2 regions of the Streptomyces sp. NPDC111606 genome follow, and region 2 is predicted to be linked to the other one. Evidence: riboswitches for the same ligand, from Rfam matches in the RefSeq annotation. Region 2 holds a riboswitch; the other holds the start of a gene.

Region 1 (15,468 bases), on a different contig from region 2:
CGGGCGTAGGGACACGTCAGGGGGTGACCACCCACCGGTGGTCACCCCCTGCGTCTGTTCAGGATGCTCGTCGAGCTAATGGCCGCCCTGTTCGTCACGGCGGCGCTGCCAGCGCTGTTCGATACGGTCCATCATGGAGCGCTTCTGACGTGGCTGGCGGCGCGCCTGCTGGCCACCCGCGGGCTGCTCGCCCGGCTTGGGGGCCTTGCGCCAACCGGTCACGGCGAGTACCGCACAGCCCAGCATGACGAGGAAGCCCACCACGCTCAGCCACACCTGCTTGGCGACCATTCCAGCCATGAGGAGCGCGATACCTACAAGGAAGCCCGCGACCGCCTGGTAGACCCGTCGCCGGGTGTACGTACGCAGCCCGCTTCCCTCAAGCGCTGTCGCGAACTTGGGATCTTCGGCGTACAGCGCTCGCTCCATCTGCTCGAGCATTCGCTGCTCGTGCTCCGAGAGCGGCACGGAGTCCTCCTCATCGTGCAGTCGCCGGGGCGACCCGGGGGGTCCCTTCAGGATAGGCAGGGAATCGCCCCCGTGAAACCCGCCCCTCTACGCCAATTGGCCAACCGGGCTCCGTCATGGACGTCCCGGCTCGCTGAGATCTGCATTCCCCAGCGGCCGACCCGTCATGCCGGAACGGTCTCCCTCGATCATACGGCGCCGCGCGTCCGATCGGGGGGCCTGTGGCGTACTCCATGTGCAGCCAAGCCCCTGATCAACGGCGCGCCCCTGGGGTCCGCTCACGGAAAACGGCTCAGGCCCCGGAGGTCTCCCGCGTCTCTCCCAGCACGTGGAGCTGCGTGGCCACGGAGTGGAAGGCCGACAGCTCTGCCGCGGCCTCCTCCAGCTTCAGCAGCGCCTCCAGAGCGCCGGGCTCGGTGTCCACCAGCACGCCCGGGACCAGGTCGGCGAAGACCCGCACCCCGTGCACGGCCCCCACCCGCAGGCCGGCGCCCTCGACCAGCCCGGTGAGCTGCTCGGCGGTGAATCGGCGCGGCACGGGGTCACCCTTGCCCCAGCGGCCGTCCGGGTCCTCCAGGGCCTGCTTGGCCTCCTTGAAGTGACCGGCGAGGGCCCGCGCCAGCACGGCGCCGCCCAGACCGGCGGCGAGCAGGCTGAGGACGCCCTCGGCGCGCAGGGCGGCCACGGCGTTGCGGACGCCCTCGGCGGGGTCGTCGACGTACTCCAGGACGCCGTGACACAGCACTACGTCGTACCCGCCGCGCTCGACCACGTCGAAGAGGCCGTGGGCGTCGCCCTGGACGCCCTGCACCCGGTCGGCGACCTCGGCCTCGGCGGCGCGCCGCTCCAGGGCGAAGAGCGCGTTCGGGCTGGGGTCGACGACGGTGACGCGGTGACCGAGGCGGGCCAGGGGCACGGCGAAGTTGCCGCTGCCGCCCCCGGTGTCCAGGACGTCCAGCGCCTGCCGCCCCGTGGCCTTGACCCGGCGGTCCAGGGCGTCCTGGAGGACCTCCCAGACCACGGCGGTACGGAGAGAGGCGCGGGATTGAGAGGCGCCGGAGCGCAGCGACGTCCCCTGAGGGTGGTGGTGGGAGACGGGCGGGCGCATCGGGTCCGACACGGCGTTTGACTCCTCGGCGCGGCACCGCCGTCTGCACGGCGGAGCGAACGGGCTGCCTCCGGGCCGCCCGGTCACGGGTGGGGAAGGCTTCAGGCGCCCTCCACCCTATTGCCTACGCCGGCCCACCCGCCCATCGCGGTGCCGCGCGACGCCGACCGTCTCGCCGGACGGACGGTGATGCCCAGGGCGGGCCCGGACCGGGGGACTTCGCGGGCGCAGGCCGGGTACCGGCGTCCGACGCCGGAGCCCCGGTAACACCCGCGGCGCAGGCCCAGGATCCCCTCTCAGCCCGCGTCCGGCATGTCGTCCCGCGCGTGACGCGAACCCTCGGCCCCCTCCCCGTCCGTCCCGTCCATGTCCGGTCGCGGTTGCGGCAGGACCGGCTGGAGCACCAGCATCCGCTCGACGAGGCGCAGGAACATCGCCACGTCGCGTATCAGGTCGTCGGCGTCCCGGCGGCTGGCCGCGCCCTGGATGCCCGCCTCGGCCCGGGCGCGGCGCCGGGCGCCGGAGGCGAACAGCGCACTCCACTCGGCGAGTTCGGGCGCGATCTCGGGGAGCACTTCCCATGCGCTCCTGATGCGGGCCCGGCGCCTGGGGTTGGGTTCCGGTCGCCCCCGCGCGGCGAGTACGGCGGCGGCGATGCGCAGGGCGGCGAGGTGGGCTGTGGCGTAGCGCTCGTTCGACGTTTCCAGTACGGCGGTTTCGTCCAGTCCGGCACGGGCCTGGGCAAGCAGGTCGAGGGCGGCGGGCGGGGCCGTGGTCCGGCGGAGCACGGGGTGCACGTCGCTCGCCGGGCCGGTCAGTGAGGGGGCAGGGCCGGTGGCGCGGCGCCGGCGGGCGGCTGCTGCGTGATAGCTGGCCATGACGAACCTCCTGTCGTCTGTGTGACGGCACGCCCTGATACGGGATGCCGTATGTGCCCATCGTGAGGTATGGCACTGACAATCCGTTCTGACCTGGGATTTTGCTTCGATCGAAAGTTCGGGCTAGTTTTTGCACTGACCAGTCAGTTCAAATGAAGAGGGGGCAGGGATGGGGGGAACCGTGGCCGCGGCCGGCGTCACGGCCCGGGGTCTCGGCCTCGAAGGGCCCCGCGGATGGGCATTCCGCGGGGTCTCCTTCGAGGCGGAGGCCGGCTCGCTGATCACGATCGAAGGGCCGTCCGGCACGGGCCGTACGTGTCTGCTGCTCGCGCTCACCGGGCGGATGAAGCCCACCGAGGGGTCCGCCACCGTCGGCGCGGCCGGGCTGCCCAAGCGCATGGCGGCGGTACGGCGCGTCAGCGCCCTGGCCCATGTCCCGGGTGTGACCGACCTGGACCCGGCCCTGACGGTCGCCGAGCACCTGCGCGAACGGGCGCTGCTGCAGCGGCGGTTCGGCGACTCGTTGCGCGGGCTGCTGCGGCCGCGCGGCGAGCGCAGGACCGAGGAGCGGCAGCGGATCGACACCGCGCTGACAACGGCGGGGCTCGACCTGGACGCCCTGCCCAAGGGCTCGCGTACGGCCGTACGGGATCTGGAGCGGCTGGAGGGGCTGCGGCTGTCCGTCGCGCTGGCTCTCATCGCACGCCCGCGCGTGCTCGGTGTCGACGACACCGACCTCAAGCTCTCGGACGCCGAACGGGCCGAGGTCTGGGCGCTGTTGCAGTCGATCGCCGAGGCCGGGACCACGGTCGTGGCGGTGTGCAGCGAGGCCCCCGACGGGACGGTCAAGGTGTCGACCCGGGCGGCCGACGAGACGCCCACGCTCGAGGAAACCGACGGAAAGGAGGCCGCCGATGCGCTCGCCGAGGCTGGCCGCGCTTGAGCTGAGGCGCTTCGGCCGGGGGAAGCTGCCGCGTGCCGCCCTGGTCGCGCTGCTGGTGCTGCCCCTGCTGTATGGCGCCCTGTACCTGTGGTCGTTCTGGGACCCGTACGGACGTCTGGACCGCATTCCCGTGGCACTCGTGAACGACGACAAGGGGGCGAGCGTCGAGGGCAAGAAGCTCGCCGCCGGCGACGACATCACCAAGGGGCTGCGCGAGAGCGACGTCTTCGACTGGCGGGAGGTGAGTGCCGCCGAGGCCCGGAAGGGCGTCGAGAACGGCACCTACTACCTGTCGCTGACCATGCCGGCCGACTTCAGTGAGCGGATCGCCTCCAGCTCGGGCGACTCCCCGGAGACGGGCGCACTTCAGGTGCGTACGAACGACGCGAACAACTACATCGTCGGGCAGATCTCACGGACGGTCTTCAGTGAGGTGCGCGAGGCGGCGTCCACGAAGGCGTCGCGGTCGTTCCTGGACAAGATCTTCGTCTCGTTCTCCGACATCCACGGCAAGACGGTCAAGGCCGCGAGCGGCGCCGACAAACTCGAAGGCGGCATCGGGAAGGCGGAGAAGGGCTCCAAGGACCTTGCCGACGGGCTGAAGGACGCCAAGAAGGGCAGCGGCAAGCTGGCCACGGGTCTGAAGAAGCTCAACACCGGCGCGGGCGATCTGGAGGACGGCTCCAGACGGGTGGCGGAGGGGACGCAGACGCTGGCCGACAGGGTCAACGGGGTCGACAGGAAGATCGGGCCGTTCCTGAAGGACAACGAGAAGACCATCGAGGACTCCGCCCGGCTGGTCGCCGACACCTCGGGCGCGATCCGCAACAACCTCGACGACTGGGTCGAGCGCGCTCCGGCCGCCGCCGAGAACGCCCACAAGGCCTCCGACGCGCTGAACGTCATCCACAAGGCGCGCTGCGAGGACGCGGTCCTGGCCGACCCGGCCTGTTCCGACTTGAAGAAGGCGAAGCAGTCGGCCGCGGACGTGGCGACGATCGCGGACGATCTCAACACGCTGGTCACCGACCAGAAGGGCGATCTGGCCAAGCTCGACAAGCACCTCGCCACCCTCCAGAAGCAGTCCCAGGCGCTCGCCGACCGCGCACCGCGTCTCTCCGAGGACCTCGACGACGCCGTCAGCAGGATCAACAAGCTGAACCAGGGGGCCGGCAAGGTCGCCGCGGGGGCCAAGAAGCTGCACTCGGGCCTCGGTTCGGCCAAGACCGGCGCGGCGGACCTGGACACCGGCGTGGGCGAGCTCAAGTCCGGCGCGGTCGACCTCAACGGCGGCATCTACAAGCTCGTCGACGGCTCCGGGAAGCTCTCGGACGGGCTGCACGACGGTGCCGAGCAGATCCCCGACTACGACAAGAAGGCGCGCGAACAGCGCACCGAGGTCATGTCCGACCCGGTCCAGCTCGTCTCGCGGGACATGCACAAGGCGCCCAACTACGGCACCGGATTCGCCCCGTACTTCATCCCGCTGTCCCTGTGGGTGGGCGCGATGGTGGCGTACATGGTGATCACGCCGATGAACCGGCGCGCGCTCGCCGCGGGCGCCTCGGCATGGCGGATCGCGCTGGCCGGCTGGCTGCCGGTGGTGGCGATCGGGGTGCTGCAGACGGTGGCCCTGATGTCGGTGCTGCACTGGGCGGTCGGGCTGCAGATGGTGCGGGCGGCCGGGACGGTGGGCTTCCTGTTCCTGGTGACGGCGTGCTTCGCGGCGATCGTGCAGTGGCTGAACGCGCGCTTCGGGGCGGCGGGCCGGATTCTGGTCCTGGCGTTCCTGATGCTGCAGTTGACGTCCGCGGGCGGCACCTATCCCGTGCAGACCAGCCCGGGCTTCTTCAACGCGCTGCATCCCTTCCTGCCGATGAGCTACGTCGTGGAGGCGCTCAGGAGGCTCATCACGGGCGGCGGTCTGGAACCGGTGTGGCAGGCGTGCGTGGTGCTCGTCGCCTTCACCGCTGCCGCCCTCGCGCTGACCGCCCTGTCGGCCCGCCGCCGGCAGGTGTGGACACTCGACCGGCTGCACCCGGAGCTGACCCTGTGAACGCGCGCGGGACAATCAGGCCCATGGAAAGCAGCAACGCCGCGTCGGGCGGCAGCACGCGCCGTGAGGCCACCCGGCAGAAGCTCTACGAGGCGGCCGTCACACTCATCGCCGAACAGGGCTTCTCCGCCACCACCGTTGACGAGATCGCCGAACGGGCCGGGGTGGCGAAGGGCACGGTCTACTACAACTTCGCCAGCAAGTCGGTCCTCTTCGAGGAGCTGCTGCGCCACGGAGTCGAACTCCTCACCGCGTCCCTGCGGGAGGCGGCCGAGAAGACCGCGCGGGACGGCGGCAGCAAGGTGGACGCCCTGGACGCGATGATCCGCGCGGGACTGGTCTTCATCGACCGCTACCCGTCCTTCACCCAGCTCTACGTCGCCGAGCTGTGGCGGACGAACCGGGCCTGGCAGTCCACGCTGATGGTGGTCCGGCAGCAGGCCGTCGCGGTCGTCGAGGGTGTGCTGCGCGAGGGCGTGGACAACGGCGAGTTCAGCGAGGAGATCGACGTCCAGCTGACCGCCGCCGCCCTGGTCGGCATGGTCCTGGTGGCCGCGCTGGACTGGAAGTCGTTCCAGCCGGAGCGCTCCCTGGACGACGTGCACTCGGCGCTGTCCCGGCTGTTGCAGGGCCGGGTGAGCGGGCGCCGCTGACACAGCAGCCGTCGTACGCACACGAAAGCGCCGGTCCGACGGTGGCCGCGTCCCCCGCGGGCCACTGTCGAACCGGCGCCTTCTCGTGCTCCCCCCGTTTTCCCCCGTGTCCCCCCTGGACCCCCGTCCGGTCGTTCCCCCGGGTCCCCCGTCTCGCTCCCGCCGACGCCGGGCCGGCGGAAGGAGCGGATCCGGGGCCGCTCCGATTCCGGCGCCCCGTGTCGCCGGTTCCGGAGCAGATCCCCTTCTCCGTGCCCTAACTCTCTCGTTCAGGCAGGTCGCGCCCCATCCGCGCGCGTACTCAACTCACCGACTAGGTACGCGTACTCAGAACTGCGCACTCATCCCCAAGCCCCGCCGTTGCCGACTGGTTACGATCGCGTCCGTGTCCATACTTCCCTTGATCTTCACCAGCGGCTGGGCCAGCGGCATCAACTCCTACGCCGTGGTCCTGCTGCTCGGCGTGTTCGGCGCGACAGGGCTGAGCGACGAGGTGCCCGAGGCACTGCAACGGCCCGACGTACTGATCGCGGCCGGCGTGCTGTTCCTCTGCGAGGCCGTCGCCGACAAGATCCCGTACGTGGACTCGGCGTGGGACTCGGTGCACACCGTGATCCGGCCGGTGGCGGGCGCGGTCGTGGCCGCGCTGCTCGCCGGGCAGAGCGGGTCGCTGCCCGAGCTGGCGGCGGGCGCGGTCGGCGGTTCCACGGCGCTGGTGAGCCACCTGGTCAAGGCGGGCACGCGGATGGCGGTCAACACCTCGCCGGAGCCGTTCAGCAACATCGTGGTGAGCATCGCCGAGGACCTCGGGGTCGGCGCCCTCATCACGCTCGCGATCTTCTACCCCGTCGTAGCGGCGGTCATCGCGGGCGTCCTGCTGCTCGGCGGGCTCCTGCTGCTCCTGTTCCTGGTCTCCCGGATCCGTCGCTTCCTGCGCCGCAGGGCGGAGCGCCGGGAGGAGAAGCGGCTCGCCCAGGCGGTGGGTCAACCGCCCGGCTGAGACCGCTGCCTGCGCTTGCGCCCGAGGTCAGGGAGCCGTTGTCAGTGGCGGCCGATGCTGCATTCTCCCGGGGATAGCCCCCGGACCCCCAGCAGACAAGCAGGTCAGCCGCAATGACCGGCGCCAACATCGCAAAGCAGGCCCAAGTAAAGTCCCACGCATGGCAAGGATTGCGGTGATCGGCGCCGGGATGGGCGCGATGGCGGCCGCTGCCCGGCTCGCCGTCGCGGGCCACCGGGTGGCGGTGTACGAGCGTACGGAGACGTACGGCGGAGCGGTGCGCCGCTTCGAGCGCGACGGCTTCGGGTTCGACACGGGCCCGGGGCTGCTCCCCCTCCCTGCCGTGTACCGCGATCTGTTCATCAAGACCGGCAAGGAGCCCCTGGAGGCGTGCGTCGAGCTGGTCCAGGTCGACCCGTCCGCACGGCACGTCTTCGCGGACGGCACCGAGGTCCGGGTGCCGAACGCCTCCCGCGCCGGTGTCGTGACAGCCCTCGACGAGGCGCTGGGCGCCGGTACGGGCGGCCGGTGGGGCGACTTCCTGGTCCGCGCCCGCGAGGCCTGGGACCGCACGCGCAGGCCGCTGCTGGAGGAGCCCCTGTGGCCGAACTGGCAGGTGCTGGCCGAGCGCGAGCCCTACCCTGCGGTCCCCCACAAGCGGTTCCTGCGCACGCGCCGGGCCGGCACCCTCGCCGAGGTCGGCGCCTGGGAGCTGCGCGACCGCCGGCTCGTCGCCCTGCTGGAGAGCCACGCGCTCGCGTACGGCCTGGATCCGCGTGAGACGCCGGCGAGCGCGTCGGTGCTGCCGTATCTGGAGCACGCGTTCGGGATCTGGTATGTGCGGGGCGGCGTACGGGAGTTGGCGCGGGCGGTGTACGAGCGGTGCCTGGCCCGGAAGGTCGAGTTCAGCTTCGGCGCGGAGGTCTCCGGGGTCCTGGAGAAGGACGGCCGGGCTGCGGGGCTCGAACTGGCCGACGGTTCGGTCGTGGAGGCCGACTTCGTGGTCTCGGGGGTCGCCCCCGGGGTGCTGGACCGCTTCGTCCGGGGCACGGCGCCGCGGGGCGAGGCCGAGGTCGCGCCGCAGCGCGGGGCGGCGAGCCGTCTGACGGTCCTGCTGGCGCTGCGCGGCGCCCGGCCGGAAGGTATGGCGCACCGCACGGTGGTGCACGCGGCGGACCGTGAGGCCGAGTTGGACGCCCTGTTCGGAGCGGCCGGGGGCATGGCCGCGCGACCGACGGTCACCGTCCTGCGGCCCGACGACCCGGCGTTGATTCCGGCCGCCGGGCATGAGGCGATCACGCTCACTTCGACGGTGCCGGCACAGCCCGACCGGAATTGGGCGGAACCGGAGAACCTCGACCGGCACGCCGAAGACCTGATCACGGTCGCGGAGCGTGCCGTGCCGGACCTGCGCGACCGGCTCCTCTGGCACGAGGTGCGTACCCCGGCCGACATCGCGGCGGAGACCGGCACGGAGGGCGGAGCGGTTCCGGCACCCGCGCTGGCCGCGGCCAAGGGGCGTCTGCTGCACCCGTCCAACAGCACGGCCGTATCCGGTTTGTTCACGGTCGGCGGCTGGTCCCACCCGGGCGGCGGGCTCCCCCACGCCGGCATGTCGGGCGCGCTGGTGGCGGGACTGATCGTGGAGGGGCCAGACTTCCGGGGCTCTCAGTGACCCGGGTGTGAGCGGCGCCGCGCGGGGCCGTCAGAAGCGGTACTGCTCGTCGTACCCCTGACCCTGCCCGTGCTGCTGGCCGTCGCCCTGGTACGGGTACTGCTGCTCGGGCGGGAGTTCGCCGCCGTACGCCTCGTCGGTGCGCTGCTGCGGAACCCAGACGCCGCCGGACGGGGTCTCGCCGTAGCCGCCGGTGGCGTACTGGTCCTGGGCGTAGCCCTGCTGGTTGTACTGCTGCTGGCCATAGGCGTCGTAGGAGGCGCCGCCGTAGGTCTGGGTGCCGATGTACGGGTCGGAGTACGCGGCGTACTGCTGCTGGCCGGTGGTGTCGTAGCCGTACTGCTGCTGGTCGTAGCCGCTGTAACCGTCGTACGCATAGCTCTGGTCGGCCGTCGCGTACTGGTCCTGGGGCTGACCCGTGGCCGCGTAGTTCTGGTCGGCGGCGGCGTAGGCGGGGTCGCCGCCGTATATGCCGTAGGAGCCCGTGTCGTCCGGCAGGGGCTGGGGCTCATACACGGAGGTCGTCTCGGCGGCGGTGGGCTGACCTGCGCGCGACGGGGTGAACACGTCGTCGCGGTCGTAGTCGTCGCTGTAACCGACGCTGTTCTGGCCGTACTTGGCGTCGTTGCCCGCGTAGCCGCCCTCCGCCTCCAGGTCGGAGACCTCGAGGGTGGGCTCGTGACGGTCGGGCTCACCGCGGCGCCGCTTGGCGGCGGCCAGCGGGCCCAGGGCCGGCGCGGAGACCGCCCAGCCGGCCGAGAAGCCGCGGCGGAACGACAGCGTGACGTAGGTCTGGCCGACCGCGAACGCCGCCGCGCCCAGACCGATGACGATGACGGAAGGAATCAGCACCCCGACCACGACGCCGAGGAACCCGACGAAGGCGAGCAGCCGCCAGCGCAGCCGCGCCTTGTACTGCAGCAGCACCTCGCCCAGCAGCCACAGCGCGACGACGCCGAATGCGATGTAGAGGACCGTCCAGCCCATGTACGCCCCTCTCCCAGTGGCCGCCTACGCAGTGTGACGTATATCAGGACGGCCGGTCTAGGCCTGCGGTGGGTGGTGCAGGCCCAGGCTTTCGTAGATTTCCAAGGTAGCTGTGGAGTTGTTGAGCGTGATGAAGTGCAGTCCGGGCACTCCCTCGGCCAGCAGCCGCGCGCAGAACTCCGTCGCGAACTCGATGCCAATGGAGCGTACAGCCGCGGGATCGTCCTTGGCTGTGAGGATCCGCTCTTTCAGGGCGGCCGGGAAGGCGGCGTTGGTGAGGGAGGGGATGCGTTCCAGCGTCTTTACGCTGGCGATCGGCATGATCTCCGGGATGATCGGGGTGTCGCAGCCCGCGGCCGATACGCGGTCGCGCAAGCGAAGGTAATCCTCCGGTTCGAAGAACATCTGCGTGATCGCGTAGTCCGCACCGGCCCGGCACTTGTCGACGAAGTGACGGACGTCCGCCTCCCAGTCGGCGGAGCGCGGGTGCATCGCGGGGAAGGCCGCGACGCCGACGCAGAAGTCGCCGGACGCCTTGATCAGTTCGACGAGTTCGGCGGCGTAGGCGAGGCCCCGGGGGTGCGGCACCCACTCGCCCAGCGGGTCGCCGGGCGGGTCGCCGCGCAGCGCGAGCATGTTGCGGATCCCGGCGTCGGCGTACTGCCCGATGATGTTGCGCAGGTCGGCCACCGAGTGGTCGACGGCGGTGAGGTGGGCGATCGGGGTGAGCGTGGTGTCCGAGGCGATCGCCTCGGTCGCCTTGACCGTGCCCGCGCGGGTGGAACCGCCCGCGCCGTAGGTCACGGAGACGAAGTCGGGTCCTACGGCCTCGACCCGGCGCAGCGCGTTCCACAGGTTCCGCTCGCCCTTCGGGGTCTTGGGCGCGTAGAACTCGAACGAATACGTCGTCTTTCCGGTCGCGAGCATCTCGCGCACGGTACGAGCGTGGTCCGATCTGATGGATGCGGTGCCGAGGGCCATACTCGCAGGTTAGTCAGGGGGCCCCGGTCCCCCAACCGGACGCCGGACATTTGCCCGATTTGCCGGGTTGTTGTCCACGCCTTGGACAAACATCAGCAAATCCGGGGTGCCCAGCGGGGCGAGGGGGGCTGGCTACCCCTGCCGCAGCCGCTTGGCGAACTCCGCCGCCACCGCGCCCGGGTCGTCCGCCTCCGTGATCGCCCGTACGACGACGGCACGGCGGGCGCCCGCCTCCAGCACCTGGTCGAGATTGGCGAGGTCGATGCCGCCGATGGCGAACCAGGGGCGGTCGGTGCCGAGGGCTGCCGTGTGGCGGACCAGGTCGAGACCGGGGGCGTGGCGGCCGGGCTTGGTGGGGGTCGGCCAGCAGGGGCCGGTGCAGAAGTAGTCGACGCCCTCCTGGACGGAAGCCGCGGAGGCCTCGGCCTCGGAGTGCGTGGAGCGGCCGATGAGGACGTCGGCGCCGAGGATGGCGCGGGCCGCGGGCACGGGGAGGTCGCCCTGGCCGAGATGCAGGACGTCGGCGCCGGCGACGTGGGCCACGTCGGCACGGTCGTTGACCGCGAGGAGCTTGCCGTGCCGGGCGCAGGCGTCGGCGAAGACCTGCAGATGCTCCAGCTCCTCGGCCGCCTCCATGCCCTTGTCCCGCAACTGCACGATGTCGACGCCCCCCGCCAGCACGGCGTCCAGGAACTCCGCGAGGTCGCCCTGCTGCTTGCGGGCGCCGGTGCAGAGGTAGAGCCGGGCATCGGCGAGCTGGGCGCGGGCGGTGACTGCGGTGACGGTGTCGGACATACGGTGCCCCCTGTGGTCGGGTTGCCGGACGGGTGACGTCGGGCGGGTGCCGGACGGTGGCACGGTAGCCGGAGCGGTGCGCGACGTCGCGGAGCGGTGGGGTGTGGTGGGCCGCGGCGCGGTCGCACCGGGCCCAGCCGTCGGTACGGCGAGGCCCGACCCCGGGCCCTGGGACGGCTCCCTCCGGCGGCGGCCTCGACCTCAGCGCGGTACCGGCCGACGCGGCCGAAACCCCCGCGCTTGCGCAGACGCCGTCGCGCCGGTGGCCGTAACCGGCCGCGGCCGGTTACGGCCCCGAACGGGAGCGGCAGGTTCTCCCCGCCGCTCCACGCCACTCCATGCCGCTCCACGGTGCTCCCACCGTGCGCCACGCGCGCGTCCCGCTCCCGGCCTCGGGCCGCAGCCATCCTCGGCCGTGGCCCATGGAGCGGCCCCGGCCCGTGCGCCGGACGGTGCTCGGATCGGTGGGTTCGGACTCAGACGGCGAGCGCCTGGGCGCGGCGCTTCACCTCCGTGCCGCGATTCTCACTGAGGGCTTGCGCGGGGGTGCCGGGCAGGCTGTCGTCGGGGGTGAAGAGCCACTCCAGCATCTCTACGTCCGTGAAGCCGTCGTCCCGCAGGAGCGTCAGGGTCCCGGACAGGCCCTTGACGACCTTGTCCTCGTCGATGAAGGCGGCGGGGACGTGCAGCGCGCGGTTCTCACCACGGCGTACGGCGATGAGCTGGCCCTCCTTGACCAGCTGCCGGACGCGGGTCACCTCGACGCCGAGCATTTCGGCGATGTCGGGGAGGGTGAGCCAGGCGGGGACGAGAGCATCGGTTCTTGCGTCAATCTCGGTCACGGAAACAAGCCTGCCATCTGCCACTGACAGTCGGAAGTCAGGCCGGTCCACCTGGGAGGACCTGTTGGGGTGACGTGCTACGCCACCGCCGCCTTCATCGGCCGTCCCGGGTCCCCCAGCAGCTCCGCGTCGACCGGCGTGCGCGCCTCGATCAGCCGTCGGCCCTGTGCGAGATCCCTCGGTCGGCCCACCGCCAGCAGGGCGACGAGTCGGTCGCCCCGCAGCCAGCAGACGGTCCAGGCGGGGCCCGTCGGGTCGCCGCGCCACAGGAGCGTGTCGGCGGCGGCGTGATGGCCGGCGTACTGGACGAAGCGGCCGAACTGCTCGGACCAGAAGTACGGCACAGGGTCGTAGATCGCGGAGCTCTCGCCGAGGATGTTCGCGGCGACCGTGCGCGGGCCCTGGAGGGCGTTGTCCCAGTGGTGGACCAGGAGGCGCTCGCCGTACCGTCCCGACGGGAAGGAGGCACAGTCGCCGACCGCGTAGACGTCCGGTACGGATGTGCGCAGGCGCTCGTCGGCCACGACGTCTCCGTGTGCTCCGAGGTCGATGCCCGAGTCGGCCAGCCAGGCCGTGGCGGGCCGCGCCCCGATGCCGACCACGACCGCACCGGCGGGCACCCGCGAGCCGTCGTCGAGGATCACCTCGCCGGGCTCGACGCGGTCCACGCGCGCGTGCGTACGCAGTGCCGTCCCGCTGTCCTGGTACCAGGCGGCCATCGGCGTGGTCACCTCCGCGGGCAGCGCACCGGCGAGCGGCCGGTCGGCGGCCTCCACGACCGTCACCGCGCAGCCCGCCTCGCGCGCGGCCGTGGCGAACTCCGCGCCGATCCAGCCCGCCCCGACCACCACGATGTCGTGCTGGCGGGCCAGCACCGGCCGCAGCCGCTCGGCGTCGTCCAGGGTGCGCAGCAAATGCACGCCGGGCACGCCCTCCGCGCCCGGCAGCCGGATCGGTTCGGCGCCGGTGGCCAGCACGAGGACGTCGTACGGGACGGGCCCGGCCTCGGTGTCCAGCTGGTGCTCGGTGGGGCGCACGCCCAGCACCTCGCGCCCCAGCTGGAGTTCGACGCCGAGCGCCTCGAAGTCGACGTCGAAGGCGGAGCCCTCGGCCTTGCCGAGCAGCACGGCCTTGGACAGGGGCGGCCTGTCGTACGGCTGGTGGGGCTCGGCGCCGATCAGTGTGACGGTGCCGGTGAAGCCCTGTTCCCGCAGGGCGACCGCCGTCTGCACGCCGGCCATGCCCGCGCCGGCGACGACCACGCGGCGTGCCGCTGACGTGCCCCGTTGCTGCGTCTGCTCGCTCACCTGATCACCATAGACAACTGACTATTTGTCAGTCAGGGGGCGTGCTCAGTGACCTGCTGCACAACCTCGCCCGGAAGCTCCTCCACCACGCTGGTCCCGCTGCCCGCCTGCGACTCCCATTCCCAGCTCTCTGCCAGCCGCACCCGCCCGTCGGGCAGCTCGACCACCGTCGACACGCAGTGCCCCGACGATGTCGTCCCGTCCCGCTTGAGCTGCACGTACCGGAAGTCCAGCCGGTCGCCCTCCCTGGTGCCCACGAGATGGCCGCGTACGACGTCGCCGCCCGTGTACTCGGCCCAGATCTCGCCGTCCTTCTCGTGGTACGTGAACCGGGTGCGCGTACCCACCTGACCTGGGGCCTGGTCCGCGACCGGGGCGAGGACGAGGCCGTCGAGCGAGCGGGGCATGGGCGCGGGCTCCCTTACTGAGACTTAGGGCGGCGGGCTAGGGTGGCCAACGTAGAGCACTCGCGGGAGCCCGGACGCACCGGGCTGAGAGGGAGGCTGGCGGCCTCCGACCGTACGAACCTGATCCGGGTCATGCCGGCGAAGGGAGGGGCTGGACGCCCATGTCGCGTACGCGAACGTCAGACGTCCTTGTCATCGGGGGCGGAATCATCGGCCTGGTCACGGCGTGGCGGGCCGCGCAACGCGGGTTCACGACGGGAGTCGTGGACCCCGAGCCGGGTGGCGGCGCCGCCCAGGTGGCGGCCGGGATGCTGGCCGCCGTCACGGAACTGCACTACGGCGAGCAGACCCTGCTCGGCCTGAACCTCGCCTCGGCCCGCCGTTACCCGGACTTCGTGGCCGAGCTGACCGACCTGACCGGCCATGACCTCGGCTACCGCCGGTGCGGCACGCTCGCCGTCGCGCTGGACGCGGACGACCGCGCTCATCTGCGCGACCTGCACGCCCTGCAACGCCAGTCCGGCCTGGACTCCGAGTGGCTGTCCGGGCGCGAGTGCCGGCGCCTGGAGCCGATGCTCGCGCCGGGTGTGCGCGGCGGGCTGCGGGTGGACGGCGACCACCAGATCGACCCGCGGCGGCTGTCCGGGGCGCTGGTGGCCGCGTGCGAGCGGGCCGGAGTGGTCTTCCACCGGACCTGGGCCGAGCGCTTCGACGTAGTACGGGGCCGGGCCGCCGGAGTCACCACGGCGGACGGCACCGAACTGCGCGCGGGCCAGGTCGTCCTCGCGGCCGGCAGCCTCAGCGGGCGAGTGCCCGGAGTCCCGGACGACGTACTGCCGCCCGTACGCCCCGTGAAGGGGCAGGTGCTGCGGCTGACCGTACCCAAGCGGTACGCGCCGTTCCTGAGCCGGACCGTGCGGGCCGTGGTGCGGGGCAGCCAGGTGTATCTGGTGCCGCGCGAGAGCGGGGAGCTGGTCGTCGGGGCGACGAGCGAGGAGCTGGGCTGGGACACCACGGTGACCGCGGGCGGCGTCTACGAGCTGCTGCGCGACGCGCACGAGCTGGTGCCGGGCATCACCGAACTGCCGCTCACCGAGACGCGGGCCGGCCTGCGCCCCGGCTCGCCCGACAACGCTCCGCTGCTCGGCCCGACCGAGCTGGAGGGGTTGTCGCTGGCCACCGGGCACTACCGCAACGGCGTGCTGCTCACGCCGGTCACCGGCGACGCCCTGGCACACGTCCTGACCACCGGCGAGCTCCCGGACGAGGCCCGCGCCTTCACCCCCAGGCGCTTCGGCGCCGCCGCACTCACGGAGCAGCCCGCATGAGCATCCCGGTCACCATCTCGGTCAACGGCGAGCGTCGGCA
Region 2 (15,468 bases):
ACTTCCAGCGGGTGCGCGAGATCTGCGACCAGTACGACGTCCTGCTGGTGTCGGACGAGGTCATCTGCGCCTTCGGCCGGCTGGGCACGATGTTCGCCTGCGACAAGTTCGGCTACGTCCCGGACATGATCACCTGCGCCAAGGGCATGACCTCGGGCTACTCCCCGATCGGCGCCTGCATCATCTCCGACCGCCTGGCCGAGCCGTTCTACAAGGGCGACAACACCTTCCTGCACGGCTACACCTTCGGCGGTCACCCGGTGTCGGCAGCGGTGGGCATCGCCAACCTCGACCTCTTCGAGCGCGAGAAGCTCAACCAGCACGTCCTCGACAACGAGGCCGCCTTCCGCACGACGCTGGAGAAGCTGCACGACCTTCCGATCGTCGGCGACGTCCGCGGCAACGGCTTCTTCTACGGCATCGAGCTCGTCAAGGACAAGGCGACCAAGGAGTCGTTCAACGACGAGGAGACCGAGAGGGTTCTGTACGGCTTCCTCTCCAAGGCCCTGTTCGACAACGGCCTGTACTGCCGTGCCGACGACCGCGGCGACCCGGTCGTCCAGCTGGCGCCGCCGCTGATCTCCAACCAGGAGACGTTCGACGAGATCGAGCAGATCCTGCGCGCGACGCTCACGGAGGCGTGGACCAAGCTCTAACCTCACGAGGTTCGTGCGACGGCGGGGGTGCACCCGTAGGAGTGAGAAGGGTGCACCCCCGCCGCGTGCTGTCCGTCGTTGCGCCCCCGGATCCTTAGCGTGCCTTGTAACCGATCGGCCCTGTCTTCGTTCCCCCGCACGGGGGAACGGCCCGGGAACTACGGATCTGACGAGGTGTACGCCCATGGAGGCTCCGCCGGACAACGACGTGCTCTGGGCACGCGCGCTGCACTTCACGCACCGCGACGGCTCCCCCGCGCTCGGCGGGGTCTCGCTGGGTGTGCGTGAGGGTGAGATCCTCGCCGTCACCGGTCCCCGCGGCAGCGGCAAGACGGCTCTCCTGCAGTGTCTGTCCGGCCTGGCCCCCGCCCGCAGCGGCGAGGTCTGGTTCAACAGCGTGCCGGTGCACACCATGACCCCGATGGCGCGCGAACGGCTCCGCCGCGACCGCTTCTCCTGGATCGACCCGGCCCCCTCGCTCGTCCCCGAGCTGAACGTCTGGGAGAATGCCGCGCTCCCGCTGATGCTGCGCGGCACCAGCCGTCGCCGCGCCAAGACGACCGCGCTGGAGTGGCTGAACCGCCTGGACGTCGGCGAGGCGGCCCGCAAGCGCCCGCACCAGCTGGTCCAGGCCGAACGCCAGCGCGTGTGTCTCGCCCGTGCCCTGGCCCCCTCCCCCACGGTCCTGTTCGCCGACGAGCCGACGGCCCCGCTGCACCGCGCCGACCGCGCGCACGTCCTGCGCACCCTGACGACAGCGGCCCGCTCGCACGGCATCACCGTCGTCCTGGCCACCCACGACGCGGAGAACGCGGCCTTCGCCGACCGCACCCTCGCCCTGCTCGACGGACGGCGCGTGAACACGGTGCACCTGCCCCCGGTCACCGCGACGGAAGGCCGGGCCGCGTGCTCGCTCTCCGTCTGAGCCGCGGCGCCCAGCCCGCCGTACAGCTGCGCCGCCTGCTCCTGGCCGCGGCGTCGGCGGGCACGGGCTTCCTGCTGCTGTGTGCGCTGGGCTACGCCATGTCCCACGCCGACTCGGCCTCGTCGGCCCTGCGTCTTGCCTGGTGCGTGCCCCCGATGGCCGCGACGATCCACTTCGCGGTGGCGGTGGCCCGCACCGACCCCGGTACCAAGCCGCGCCCGGGCCTGTCGGCGATCGGCCTGGGCCCGGCCCGCCTGATGCTGGTCTCGGCCACCACCACGGCCCTGTCCTGCGCTCTCGGCTCGATGCTCGCCCTGCTCGTCTTCCTCCACCTGCGGGGCGACCTGACCGGCATGCCCTTCGACGGCGCCGCCTCGCAGTTCCTGGCGGCGAACGCCCCCCTCCCCCTGCCGGCCGCCCTGACCCTGCTGACCCTGACCCCGGCCATCGCGTCGACGACGGTGGCGCTGGCCCTGCGCCCGAAGGAACCCGGGCCCACCGGGGCGCGGGGCGCGGGGCGGCCGTTCGGGGGCCAGGTGAGGCGGGGCCGCGCGGCCGCGGAGGACAGCGAGGGCGCTGCCGCGCCGTCTGCGGACAGTCGTGCCGCCGAGGCGGAGCCCGCCCCGGAGGAGGACGGCACCCCACCGGCGCCCGGCCACCCGAGCGACGCCCCGGCCGCCGTCGACGACACCTGGCAGACGCCGGTCCACGCGACCCATCTGCCGGCTCCCGGCAAACCTCCCGTCGGCCTGCCCTGGGGCATCGCGGTACTCGCCGCCGGCATCGCCGTGGAGGCCTACGCCGGCCGCGCCGCCACCCCCACTCCCCTCACCGTCCCTGCCGCCCTCCCCACCGGCCCCGCCGGAGTCCTGGTCGGCTGGCTCCTGACCGCCCTCGGGCTGGCCCTCGCCGCCCCCGGCCTCACCCACCTCTGCGGCCGCGTCCTGCAGGCCGTACGCCCGGGCGCGGTACGCCTCCTCGCGGGCCGCGTCCTGATGGCGGAAGCCACCCGCATCGGCCGCCCCCTCGGCGTCGTCAGCGCCGTGGCCTCGGCGGCGTACGCCATGGCGCCCCTGTCCGCCCCCGCGGCCACCGACGCCATCGGGCCCCTCACGGCCGTCGGCGCCACCGTGGTCACCGGCTGTGCCGTGGCCACCCTCCTCACCGCCGCCGTGGAGGCCAAGCAGGCCCGCGCCGACACCACGGCCGCGCTGCTCCGCCTCGGCGCCCCCACCACGTTGCTCCGCAGTGCGGCAGCCTTGCGCGCCGGCGCGCTGCTGGTCTTCTTCTGCCCGCTCACCCTGATCGTGGCCGAACTGGCCGCGGCGCCCCTGGCCCGCTGAAGCCTCCCGACGGGTCCGGCAGGGCCGGTCGAAAAACTCGTAAGAAAAAATCTCCGCAAGGCGATGACTTCCGCTCGGACCCCCGGTCTATCCCACCGAACAGCAGCGAAAGCAGCAGCCACCCGAGGGAGAGACCACGATGACCGCCCCCGCCTACCAGCAGATGATCTTCCTGAACCTGCCCGTGAACGACCTCGGCGCCTCGAAGAAGTTCTTCACCGAGCTCGGCTTCGCGATCAACGAGCAGTTCAGCGACGACACCACCGCGTCGGTCGTGATCAGCGAGACCATCGTCGCGATGGTGCACACCCACGAGAAGTACGCCCAGTTCACGAAGAAGCAGATCGCGGACGCGACGAAGACGAGCGAGGTGCTGATCGCGCTGAGCTCGGAGAGCCGCGAGAAGGTCGACGAGCTGGTCGAGAAGGCGGTCGCCGCGGGCGGCTCCGTCACCGGCGAGACCCAGGACCACGGCTTCATGTACGGCCGCGCCTTCGACGACCTCGACGGCCACACCTGGGAGGTTGTGTGGATGGACCCGTCGGCCATCGAGGGCTGATCCCCGCCGTCCGTTGCCCGGTGCCTAGCATGGGCGGGTGCAGACGATGCCCGCCCATGCGGCCCACCACAACGACCGTGAGATAGAGACGCTGGAGGAGTTCGACGCGACCGTCTCGGCGCGCGGCTCCCTGGCCGGATTCCGTGTCCAGGCCGTCGACCTGACGGACCGTACGCGCGAGTTGCTCACCACGGACACGGCGGGCGCCGTCTTCCTCGGCTGCCCGATGCGCGAGGACGCGGCCGCGAAGATCCGCACGGACGGCGCCCTGGTCTTCCCGCCGGTCCCCGACCTGCCCTTCGACCCGTACCGGGGTCTGGTCTACTCGCCCGACGATCTCTTCGCGTCGCTGGCGGACGGCTACGAGAACACACCCGACGCCCACGCGTACGCCTGGTTCCAGCGGACCAAGGCGGACCGCGACATCCACGCCTCCATGCTCCGCGCGATCCACGACGACTCCATATCGGACGCGCTCGACGAACTCCTGTCCGGCACCCGGGTGGTGGGCGTCATGGGCGGCCACGCGATGCGGCGCGGCACGGAGGCGTACGAGGGGGCCGCGCGGCTCGGCCGGGAACTCGCCCGCGCCGGCTTCACGGTCGCCACCGGCGGCGGCCCGGGCGCGATGGAAGCGGCGAACCTGGGCGCGTACGCCGCCCCGCACGACGACGAGATGCTCGGCGACGCCCTCCGACTCCTGGCGAAGGCGCCCCTGTTCACGCCCTCGATCACCGACTGGGCGACGGCCGCCTTCGAGGTGCGCGCCCGCTGGCCGCAGGGCGGCCGCTCCGTCGGCATCCCGACCTGGTTCTACGGCCACGAGCCGCCGAACCCCTTCGCCTCCCACATCGCGAAGTACTTCGCCAACGCCACCCGCGAGGACGGCCTCCTGGCCCGCTCGAACGCGGGCGTCGTCTTCCTGCCGGGCGCCGCCGGCACCGTGCAGGAGATCTTCGACAATGCGACGCCCAACTACTACGAGTCGCGCGGCGAGCCCACCCCGATGGTGCTCGTGAACAGGGCGCACTGGACGGAGCAGTTGCCGACCTGGCCGCTGTTGCAGGCCCTCGCCCGGGATCGGTCGATGGAGTCCCGTATCGCCCTGGTCGACCGGATCGAGCAGGCTCCGCAGGCGCTGAAACGCCTCAGCGGGCAATAAGAGGGCAAAGGCAACGTGCGTGGGGGGCGTACGCGTTGACACTGCTTATGCCACGCTTATAAACCTGTGAGACTCCTGGGGACGGTGATGTCGCATCGCCGCCTCGTTCAACCCCCCTCAGTGGTGCAACTCGTAAGGACAAACGTGTCCATAAACCGCCGTACTGTTGCGCGCTCCGTGCGCGCTCTTGGTGTTGCGTCCGCCTCCGCCGCCCTCGCGCTCGGCTTCGCGGGCACCGCCCTCGCCTGCAACATCAGTGAATTCTCAGCCGAAGCCAAGTGCGACGGCAAAAAGGGCGTCATCACGGTCACCGACGTGGACCCCAGCGGCATCCCCGCGACCGTCAGCGTCTACCTGCAGAACAACGGCGCAGACCTGAAGAAGGTCGGCGAGCAGGTGGTCAAGGGCTCCCGCGAGGGTGTCACCATCACCTTCGCCGAGAACTGGAAGCCGGACGCCGAGTACCGCGTCCACGTCAAGGCCGCGGGCTACGTCGACGAGGACATCAAGCCGAACCTGACGACCCCGTCGACGGCCTGCAAGAAGGAAGAGGAGGAGCCGCCGGCTCCGTCGGACACCCCGACCCCGTCCGACTCCGCCTCGACCCCGGCCGAGGAGACGCCGGCCCCGGCGCCCTCGGAGAGCGAGAGCACCGCTCCCGCGGCCACGGCGAGCAGCGCCCCGTCCCCGGCGACCGATGACTCCAACCTCGCCGAGACCGGTGCGAACTCCAACACCGGCCTGATCGCCGGCATCGCGGTCGGCCTGGTCGCCCTCGGTGGCGGCGCGGTCTTCTTCGGACTGCGGCGCCGCGGGACGAGCAGCGACCGCTGACGCGCCCGTAGAGCAACTCCGCTGCGGCCCGTCCCCTTCCCCCGGGGGGCGGGCCACACGCCTGCTCCACAGGACTGCCACGCCCCACGTCTGTCAGCCGAACGTCGCCCGCTCCAGCCAGAACTCCAGCAGCTCCCGCTCGCCGAGGACCTCCAACTCGGGGCTGTCCAGCGGCAGCCGGCGGTAGAAGGCGAGCAGTACGGCGGTGAGCGGGCCGCGGAGCGCGACGGTCGCCTTCTCGTGGCCGCGCCGCCAGGCGACGACTTCCTGGTCGAGGTCGACAAGCCATTCGGCGTTCAGCTCGGCGGTACTGTCCGTGGCGTGCAGATGGATGCTGCTCCCGGGCCGGCACAGCTCCCGCGCCGGGTCGTCCGGCTGCGTCCGCTGCGCCCATTCGACGATCTCCAGCCACTCGTCGATCGCGTCGGCGGCGATGTCGGGCGCCACCTCGTAGGGCAGGCCGGCGGCGAGTGTCGCGTCCGCGCGGTGGATCGTGATCTCGTGGGTCATACGCCGGGCCCAGAATCCGGCGTTCAGCACGCCGGCCCAGCCCCACACCTTGGCGTCGGGACCGGCCTCCCGCAGCGTGCCGACGATCATCTCGCCGGTCTCCGCGAGCCAGGCGTCGAGCGCGGCGGCGTCACCCTCGCCCTCGGGACCCGCGATGCCCGGCACCTGCTCCTCCGGGATCTCCTCCTCGGCCCGCGTCCGCACGGTCAGCTCCACCCAGCGCAGCGCGCCGCCCGTGTGCCGGACGAGCTGTTCCAGCGACCAGTCCGGGCAGGTCGGCACCGTGGCCGTCAGGTCGGCGCCCGAAGTCACGACGGCCCTCAACAGGCCGATCTGGTGGGCGATTTCGTCGCAGTGACGATCGTGCGGGAGTGACGTCATGCCCGCACCCTATGTGCGGGGTGATCAGCCCAGCAGCACAATTTCCGCCGCGTCGAACTCCACGCCGACGGCGTCCCCGACCTCGGGCGCCTCCCGCAGCGCACACGCCGCCTCCAGGCGCGGCGCGTCCTCCGGCTGGAGGTGCACGGCGACGTGCGTGCCCTTGAACGTGCGCGCCGTGACCGTGCAGCGCAGCCCCGAGTCCGGGGCCACCAGCCGCACTCCGGCCGGCCGTACGAGCAGCGTCCGGGTGCCCTGCGGGGCGTCCTCGCCCACGGGCAGCTTGCCCCAGGGGGTGTCCGCGGCCTCGCCCGCGACCGTGCCCTCGACCACGTTCTCGAACCCGAGGAAGCGCGCCACGAACTCGTCCGCCGGACGCTGCCACACCTCGAGCGGCGTACCGGTCTGGGCGATCCGCCCGTCCCGCATCACCACGACCCGGTCGGCGAGCGCGAAGGCCTCGCCCTGGTCGTGCGTCACGGCCAGCACGGTGGTGCCCAACCGGCCGAACAGCTCCCGGAGTTCGACCACGAGCCGCTCCCGCAGCGAGCGGTCGAGCTGACCCAGCGGCTCGTCCAGCATCAGCAACCGCGGCCGCGGCGCGAGCGCACGGGCCAGCGCCACCCGCTGCTGCTCACCGCCGGACAGGGAGGCGACGGCGCGGCGGGCGGCTCCCGGCAGTCCGACCAGATCGAGCAACTCCCGTACCCGATCGGCCTGTTCGGCCTTCGAGGCGCCGTGCATCCGCGCCCCGAAGGCCACATTGCCGCCGACGTCCCGCTGCGGGAAGAGCTGATGGTCCTGGAACATCAGCCCGACCTCCCGCTTGTGCGCGGGCACCCCCTCCTGGTCCCGCCCGTCGAGCAACACCCGGCCCTCGTCCAGCGGCTGGAGCCCGGCCACCACCCGCAGCAACGTCGACTTGCCGCTGCCGCTCGGCCCCAGCACGCACACGATCTCGTGCTCGGCGACGTCGAGGCCGACCGCATCCAGCACGGCACGCCCGCCGAACCGTACCGTCGCGTCCGCAAGGCTCAGCAGCATCTAGAACTCCCCGGTCCGGTCGGTGCGCAGCCGCTCCAGCACCAGCAGCGCCACCGCGCACACGATCATCAGAATCGTCGAAAGGGCCATCGCCTGCCCGTAGTTGAGTTCACCGGCCCGCCCGAGCAGCCTCGCCACGGCCACCGGCAGCGTCGGGTTGTCGGGCCGTGCGATGAACACGGTCGCCCCGAACTCGCCCAGCGACACCGCGAAGGCGAACCCGGCCGCGATCAGCAGCGCCCGCCGCACCATCGGCAGATCCACCTCACGCCAGACCCGCCACGGCGACGCCCCCAGCACCGAAGCCGCCTCGCGCAGTCGCTGGTCCACGGCGCGCAGCACGGGCAGCATGGTCCGCACGACGAAGGGCACGCCGACCAGCGCCTGCGCGAGCGGGACCAGGATCCACGTACTTCTGAGGTCCAGCGGCGGCTCGTCCAGGGCGATCAGGAACCCGAAGCCGACCGTCACCGCGGACACCCCGAGCGGCAGCATCAGCAGCGCGTCGAAGCCCCGTACGAACCGGCCGGCGTCCCGTCGGGTCAGCGCGGCCGCGGCGAGACCGCCGATCAGCACGGCGATGGCGGTGGCGACGACGGCGTACTGCAGCGAATTACCGATCGCCTCGATGGGCGGGACGAGGAAGACACCGCCGTCGGCACTGGTCAGCGCCCGGTAGTAGCCGAAGTCGGGCGCGTCCAGCGACCGCTGCACCAGCACGGCCAGCGGGAGCACCAGGAGTACGGCGATGACGACCAGGACACCGGCCAGCAGCGACCACTGCCCTACCCCGCGCGGCCGCCGCGCGGTCACCGACGCGTCCACCAGGCGCAGGGCGCTCTCCCGCCGCCGTACCGTCCAGGCGTGCACGGCGAGGATCGCGCCGACGGCGAGGAACTGGACGATCGTCAGGACGGCCGCCGTGGACAGGTCGAAAATCTCCGACGTCTGCCGGTAGATCTCGACTTCGAGCGTCGAGAAGGTCGGGCCGCCGAGGATCTGCACCACACCGAAGGAGGTGAAGGTGAACAGGAAGACCATCAGCGCGGCGGCGGCCACGGCGGGCCCGAGCGCCGGGAGGGTGACGGTCCGCCAGGCGGTGAGACGTGACGCGCCCAGCATCCGCGCGGCCTCCTCCTGCCCCGGGTCGAGCTGCGACCAGAGCCCGCCGACCGTCCGTACGACGACGGCGTAGTTGAAGAAGACGTGCGCGAGCAGGATGGCCCACACGGTGGTGTCGAGCCGTACGCCCCACAGCTCGTCGAGGAGTCCGCCACGGCCGACCAGCGCGAGGAAGGCCGTACCGACGACGACCGTCGGCAGCACGAACGGGACGGTCACCACGGCTCGCAGGATCTGCTTGCCGGGGAAGTCGAGGCGGGCGAAGACGTAGGCGCCCGGCAGCGCGATCAGCAGGGTCAGCGCGGTGGAGGCGAGCGCCTGCCAGGTGGTGAACCACAGGACGTGCCGGATGTCGGACTGTCCGAGCACGTCCAGGAGGCGCCCGAACTGCCAGACCCCGTCGACCTTCAGGCCGCGCGCGACGATCGCGGCGACGGGAAGGGCGAAGAAGACCGCGAAGAACGCGACGGGCACGGCGATGAGGCCGAACCGCACCGCCGCGCTCCGCGCGCGTCCCCTGCGGAAGGTGCCCTTGCGGGGGGTGCCCTTGCGGGGGGTGCCCTCGTGGGGGGCTACTTCAGTACGAGCGAGGTCCACGACTTGACCCAGTCGTCACGGTTGTCAGCGATCTTCGCCGGGTCCAGGGTCTCGGGGTCCTTGGCCTGCGGTCCGTACTTCACGAACTCCGGCGGGACCTGGGCGGCCTCGCGCACCGGGTAGACGAACATGTTCAGCGGCATGTCGTCCTGGAACGTCTTGGTCAGCATGAAGTCGAGCAGCGCCTTGCCGCCCTCGGCGTTCCGGGCGTTGCTGAGCAGGCCGGCGTACTCGACCTGGCGGAAGCAGGTGCCCTGGGCGACCCCCGTGGGGGCCGTCGTCGGCTTCGGGTCGGCGTAGATCACCTCGGCGGGCGGTGAGGAGGCGTACGACACGACGAGCGGCCGGTCGGCCTTGGCCTTCTTGCCGCCGGCGGAACCCGAGAACTCCTCGTTGTAGGCCTGCTCCCAGCCGTCGACGACCTTCACGCCGTTGGCCTTCAGCTTCTTCCAGTAGTCCTGCCAGCCGTCGTCGCCGTACTTGGCGGCGGTGCCGAGGAGGAAGCCGAGGCCGGGCGAGGAGGCGGAGGCGTTCTCGGTGACGAGGAGGTTCTTGTACTCGGGCTTGATCAGGTCGTCGAAGGAGGTGGGCGGGTTCAGCTTGTGCTTGCTGAAGTACGCCTTGTCGTAGTTGACGCAGATGTCGCCGGTGTCGATCGGGGTGACCCGGTGCTTGTCCTGGTCGGCCAGGTACTCGGCCTTGATCTTGTCCGAGCCCTTCGGCTCGTACGACTGGAACAGCCCGTTGTCGAGCGCCCTCGAGAGCAGGGTGTTGTCGACGCCGAAGAAGACGTCGCCCTGCGGGTTGTCCTTGGTGAGGATGGCCTTGTTGACGGCCTGCCCGGCGTCGCCGTCCTCCAGGACCCTCACCTTGTAGCCGGACTGCTTCTCGAAGGCGGCGAGGACGCTCTTCGAGACGGCCCACGAGTCGTGGCTGACGAGCGTGACGGTCTTGGATCCGCCGTCGTCGCCGCTGCCGGCATCGGACGACCCGCACGCGGACAGCGCGGGCAGCGCGACGAGGCCCAGCCCGACGGCCAGGGCCATGGTCTTCACCGTGGACTTCTTGGTGATGCTCACTAATTCCTCCTGGGGGTGACCAGGAAGAGACGCGGCCCTGCCCGGAACCCTTGGGAAGGCTCCGGGCAGGGCGCAACAGCTCGAGTGGTGACCGATCTCCCTACCCAGAATGACCTGGGCCAGGTTCGGAGGGTCTGCGGCCGATGCCGCACTCTCAGCGCTGTGGCGCTCCCCTGTCGGAATATGAAGATGTATTTACGCCATATGAAAATGTACCTACGGCGCTCAGACTACCGTTCGGTCGCGGCGAGCTGCCCACACGCCCCGTCGATCTCCTGACCGCGGGTGTCCCGAATCGTCACCGGCACACCATGGGCGGCGATGGCCTCCACGAACGCCTTCTCGTCCTCGGGGCGGGACGCGGTCCACTTGGAGCCCGGAGTCGGGTTCAGCGGGATCAGGTTCACATGCACCGGCTTGCCCTTGAGCAGCCGCCCGAGCCGGTCACCTCGCCAGGCCTGGTCGTTGATGTCCCGGATGAGCGCGTACTCGATGGACAGCCGACGGCCCGACTTGGCGGAGTACTCGAACCCGGCGTCGAGCACCTCACGCACCTTCCACCGCGTGTTCACGGGGACGAGGGTGTCGCGCAGCTCGTCGTCGGGCGCATGCAGCGAGATCGCGAGCCGGCACTTGAAGCCTTCGTCGGCGAACCGGTGGATGGCCGGGACGAGGCCGACGGTCGAGACGGTGATCCCGCGCTGGGACAGCCCGAGCCCGTCCGGCTCCGGATCGGTCAGCCGCCGAATGGAGCCCACGACCCGGTTGTAGTTGGCGAGCGGCTCGCCCATCCCCATGAAGACGATGTTGGACAGCCGGGCGGGCCCGCCGGGCACGTCCCCGTCCCGGAGCGCCCGCATCCCGTCCACGATCTGGTGCACGATCTCGGCGGTCGACAGATTCCGGTCCAGCCCCGCCTGCCCCGTGGCACAGAACGGGCAGTTCATCCCGCATCCCGCCTGGGAACTGATGCACATGGTCACCCGGTCCGGATACCGCATCAGCACCGACTCGACGAGCGTCCCGTCGAACAGCCGCCACAGCGTCTTGCGCGTGGTGCCCTCGTCGGTCGACAGATGCCGTACGACCGTCATCAGCTCCGGGAACAGCTCCTCCCGCAGCCTGGCCCGCGACCCGGCCGGGATGTCGGTCCACTGCTCCGGCTCGTGCGCGTACCGCGCGAAGTAGTGCTGCGACAGTTGCTTGGCACGAAACGGCTTCTCGCCGATCGCAGCGACGACGTCCTTGCGCTCAGCAGGCGTGAGGTCGGCAAGGTGCCGCGGCGGCTTCTTGGCTCCGCGGGGGGCGACGAAAGTGAGTTCTCCGGGTGCAGGCATAACTCCCCCAGTGTCGCAGATCCACTTGGGTGACCTGGGGCTGTCGGTAGCTACGACCTTCGTTAGTGGTCGCCTCCGGTCACCACCGAGCGGCGTCGGACGGCCCAGAGACGGCCCGGCTCTCCGTGCGCTTGTAGGCATCCGCGCTGGTTAACTGCCCGACTGCCCCTCGGCTACTGGTGGTGTGCTCCGAGTAGGAGACCGCCGGGCGGTCCAAAACTGTCCGCTACAAGCCGCAGGCTCTGGGCGACAACGAAGCCGCTCACATAAGTGAGCGGCTTCGCCGGTTTGTGCTTCTACGCGTCAGACGTCGAGACCGTAGCGGTCCCTCCCTACCTTGCGTCGCCAGCGCGTGCAGAAGATCACGCCGACAACCTGGGCCACCGAGAGACACACGATCCAGGGCCACGCGAGGTCGAGCCAAGCGGCGATGAGCCCGATTACTCCTTCCAGGAGCACAGAACCGACGAAGGCGAAGTCGTACAGCCGACCGTGGTAGTAGAACAGCCAGGTCCACGGATGCGGGCACATGGCGTTCGCCGAGGCCCGCGCTCCGTAGAGCGCCAGCGACAAGGCGAACGTCATGCCCTTCCAGTAGCGGACGAGCTTGCTCTTCCTGTGGTCGTCGAGGTGTGCAAGAAGATCAGGCACCCAGACCTCGGAGTACAGGTAGTCCCGTTGGTCGCGAGGGACCCGGAACCTGGCGACGTGCAACAGAAGGTAGGGAAACTGCTGCGTCGCCTTCTGCCTGAACATGGTGAGCCAGCCCAGGATCGGAGGGACGATCATCGCTGCGATGAACGCCGCGACCCATTCGGCCTGGGTCACCCCGAGCACGGTAAGGCCGTGCTCGGATTCCCCAAGGAGGGTGGCTGCGCGATTGATTCCGCTCACCTCGGTGTGCCTCTCGTGATTAGGTTTGCTTTGCGGGCTTGGCCCGCCCGGTAGATCGCGTGGAGACCCGAGCAACTTCGTACAACTCGGCCAGGGCCTGACGGGCAGCGGTACGGCCCGTCTGCGTGAGCAGGTAGTTCTTCCTGCGAGGCCGTCCCTCCGCGGCCGGGTCGATGTCCTCCTCCGACACCTCGAGCCATCCCTCCTTTTGCAGGCGGATCAGGATCGGGTAGAGGGTTCCGCTCGCGAGACCTGTCTGGCCCATCAGGGCCATGCCGTACTGGGGGGCATCCGGGTCGCGAAGGAACGCGGCGAGCGTCTTGGCAACGGTCGTGGTCACGCGGATCGGCATGCGGTCTCACCTCGATCCACGTCACTGAGCTCGAACACGTCGGGGCACATGATGATCTTCTTCCTTGGTCATTTGGAGCCCCCCTGCCACGGCCAAGTGAGTAGGGGGCTCGCTCTGGCGAGTGTCTGTACGAGGCCCCGCCGCCAAGCGGGGCCTCTCGCTGATAGAGACTCTACATAGGGCTATGTAGAGTTGCAAGCAGCCTCGGGCGTCAGGCGGTGACCACGCCGTTCTCCCTGAGGCCCTACGACGACAGGCTCCGGCGCGCACCCACTGTCACCCTGATACGGAGCTGGTTCTACAGACCAGCGAGCGTGCGGTCGGCGGCTACGCGCGCATCGGGCTACACAGGAGACCGAGCCGGTGCCATGCCTGCGGCTTCCGTGCCCTCGCAGATGTCACACGCGGTCGGTGGAGCGGCTTTGGGCTGGAGCTGCTTTGGGGCGAGTGATCATGGCCCCTTAAGCTTCCGGCGAGTCGGGCAGTCTGTGGACCTGCCCGTTAAAGCACGACGTTGGGGCCATGATCTTAGAGGCTCGCCCCAAAGTGGCTGCCTAAAGCCGTGGAGCCGACCGCCCCAGCCACAGAGGGTGTCTCCCACTTCATGCCCGCAGCCGCCGAGCGCGCCGCCTGGCGCGGCCAGCCGGGGCGCAGACAAGAGGCAGGCCGCGCCGCAGAGGCGGCGCGCGCCCGCGCCGTGCGCGGGCTCTTGATGAAGTAGGGAAAGTTCTATCCCGCTGGGATGAGGCGTATGCCGTTGTGGCTCCGTACATGGGGGCCGTTGCCGTCCAAGGCATCCAAGACTCTGACCGCGAAGACCTCCGACATGAGCTCGTGGACTTCGTCGGGTGTGAGCCACTCGACGGCGGAGGACTCATCGGATGTGCGCTCGGTGCCGGCCGATGGCTCGCAACGGAAGACCAAGGCCACGACGCCCAAGGTCATGTTCTTGTAGACGCCGGTGAGTTGGCGGACGTCGACCTTGATACCGGTCTCTTCGAGGACCTCGCGTACGACACCCGTCTGTGGGTCCTCATGGAGTTCTAGTACGCCGCCGGGTGGCTCCCAGGTGCCGTTGTCCGCCCTGCGGATAGCGAGAATCCTGCCGTCGCCGCGAACAGTGATCCCTGCGACAGAGACCGAGTGTCTGGGGCTCTCTGGCACTCCCCGCACTCCCGCTCTACGCGGCTACTTCGCCCGGCGCTTGGCCGTGCTCAAGGTAGACCGGTGCGCTCTCGGCTCGGGCTTCGATCGCCGCGAGGATCCGGCGGGCCAGTCGCGGGATAGTGCGGTCTGCGATCTCGTTCGGGGGAACGAACCTGATGGCCTTCAGCTCGTCGGCCTGGAGGTCGATGCCCTCCACCGTCTCCGGCGTGAGCTCACCGCCGTCGAACAGGTACAGCACTTTGTCGCCCTCCGCGCCGTTGGGCGCCCAGTCGACGGCCAGAAGGCGGCCGAGCACGGGCGCGATCGCCAGCTCTTCGCGCACCTCACGGCTGGCAGCTTGCAGCGGCGATTCGCCGGTCTCGACGTACCCACCAGGGATGTCCCAGTAGTCCTTGTACGTGGGCTCCACCATGAGGACGCGCCCGTCTTCATCAAAGAAGAGCGCACCCGCGGCCATACGCGGATGCGCCATCTTCGCTTCGTGCTCGTTCGCTGCCATGCAGCCGAGCGTACCTACCTAGACCACATGCAGCCGATCCGCCAGCCCAGCCATCTCCTGGCTCGGGCGTCCCCTGTGGTTCCGAACCCACGTAAGGACCAGCTCTCGCGCCAGATAGTGGCTACGCACCTGTTCTGGAGCCCAAGACTCGGCCTCAAGGATCATTGCCAGTGCGTCGTCGATGCGGTTGTGCGCACTGAGAGCGCGAGCGACCTCGATGTTGTGTCGCGTCCGCCGCTCTGTCGGGAGGCTACTGGTATCGATCTGCGGGCCAAGGTCAATAGCGACTTGCATGTCGCCCAGCTCGGCCGCGCTGGCCACACGGTGGATGTCGACATTGGTCGGGCCGAAGGCCGTCCACATGTGGTTCGCATCCCGCCCGAGCTGGCGGGCCGCCTGGTCAGCCTCGGCGAGGAACTCGCGCACGGTCGAGCGGTCGTCTGCTCGTGCCCCTGCCATCGAGCCAGCGAGAAACAGCGTTCCGTAGATCGACAGGAAATCAGGGCTGGCGCCGGTGAGCCCGGGTCGAAGGTAGTCGGCTGCGTCGCCTACCAGCTGTACGGCAGCGTCGAAGCGGCCGGTCGTGAGAAGGCAATGAGCCACGGATCGGAAGAGCGATCCGGTCACCGCCGGGTTGCCGGATTGCTGTGCCGCGCCCAAACCGCGATCGGCTGCAATCCATGCGAGGTCGACCTCGCCCACCTTGCCGAGCACCATGGCGGCGCTCTGATAGGTCAGTGCCAACAGCTCGTTGGCCTGTTCGCGATCGGTGCCCTCGTACGCCTGCGCAGCAATGAGTGCATCCGTAAGCAGCAGCGGCAGGCGACGGGTCGCAAAGCCATAGCGGGAAGCCTGGTAGGCGTCCATCACCTCGGCGACGTTGCTTCGGAGTTCCTCCAGCTGCGTGGGCTCGCCCTCTGTTGGGAGCCCCAACAGCGGTGTGAGTTGGCGGTAGTTCATCAGCGCCGACCGAAGCGCCGGCACCGTGCGCGTGCCGCTGTCCTGGG

The links. Region 2 has a riboswitch for thiamine pyrophosphate ahead of ACZ7M7_RS33590 (thiamine ABC transporter substrate-binding protein). Riboswitches for the same ligand answer to the same signal wherever they lie in the genome.
Region 1: linked by a shared signal. The riboswitch ahead of thiO (glycine oxidase ThiO) and the one ahead of ACZ7M7_RS33590 (thiamine ABC transporter substrate-binding protein) in region 2 are both predicted to bind thiamine pyrophosphate.

Annotation. Positions count from the first base shown of each region.
Region 1 covers NZ_JBVKBY010000001.1:426,953-442,420, forward strand. The annotation lists gene ACZ7M7_RS01960 (DUF3040 domain-containing protein) at 76-468, opposite strand; gene ACZ7M7_RS01965 (class I SAM-dependent methyltransferase) at 761-1,588, opposite strand; gene ACZ7M7_RS01970 (SAV_6107 family HEPN domain-containing protein) at 1,873-2,454, opposite strand; gene ACZ7M7_RS01975 (ATP-binding cassette domain-containing protein) at 2,624-3,397, shown strand; gene ACZ7M7_RS01980 (YhgE/Pip family protein) at 3,369-5,453, shown strand; gene ACZ7M7_RS01985 (TetR/AcrR family transcriptional regulator) at 5,477-6,106, shown strand; gene ACZ7M7_RS01990 (DUF4126 domain-containing protein) at 6,492-7,106, shown strand; gene ACZ7M7_RS01995 (phytoene desaturase family protein) at 7,267-8,781, shown strand; gene ACZ7M7_RS02000 (SCO2102 family sporulation regulator) at 8,812-9,768, opposite strand; gene metF (methylenetetrahydrofolate reductase [NAD(P)H]) at 9,826-10,749, opposite strand; gene thiE (thiamine phosphate synthase) at 10,882-11,544, opposite strand; gene ACZ7M7_RS02015 (Rv2175c family DNA-binding protein) at 12,021-12,386, opposite strand; gene ACZ7M7_RS02020 (NAD(P)/FAD-dependent oxidoreductase) at 12,464-13,693, opposite strand; gene ACZ7M7_RS02025 (avidin-fold protein) at 13,726-14,100, opposite strand; TPP riboswitch at 14,153-14,264, shown strand; gene thiO (glycine oxidase ThiO) at 14,262-15,428, shown strand; gene thiS (sulfur carrier protein ThiS) at 15,425-15,468, shown strand, end outside.
Region 2 covers NZ_JBVKBY010000011.1:145,445-160,912, forward strand. The annotation lists gene ACZ7M7_RS33545 (aspartate aminotransferase family protein) at 1-656, shown strand, start outside; gene ACZ7M7_RS33550 (ABC transporter ATP-binding protein) at 841-1,581, shown strand; gene ACZ7M7_RS33555 (hypothetical protein) at 1,563-2,924, shown strand; gene ACZ7M7_RS33560 (VOC family protein) at 3,064-3,483, shown strand; gene ACZ7M7_RS33565 (LOG family protein) at 3,521-4,645, shown strand; gene ACZ7M7_RS33570 (LAETG motif-containing sortase-dependent surface protein) at 4,823-5,479, shown strand; gene ACZ7M7_RS33575 (maleylpyruvate isomerase family mycothiol-dependent enzyme) at 5,573-6,370, opposite strand; gene ACZ7M7_RS33580 (ABC transporter ATP-binding protein) at 6,395-7,414, opposite strand; gene ACZ7M7_RS33585 (ABC transporter permease) at 7,415-9,016, opposite strand; gene ACZ7M7_RS33590 (thiamine ABC transporter substrate-binding protein) at 9,109-10,212, opposite strand; TPP riboswitch at 10,292-10,397, opposite strand; gene rlmN (dual-specificity RNA methyltransferase RlmN) at 10,443-11,549, opposite strand; gene ACZ7M7_RS33600 (hypothetical protein) at 11,853-12,377, opposite strand; gene ACZ7M7_RS33605 (PadR family transcriptional regulator) at 12,463-12,795, opposite strand; gene ACZ7M7_RS33610 (NUDIX hydrolase) at 13,525-13,959, opposite strand; gene ACZ7M7_RS33615 (NUDIX domain-containing protein) at 13,976-14,461, opposite strand; gene ACZ7M7_RS33620 (helix-turn-helix domain-containing protein) at 14,480-15,468, opposite strand, start outside.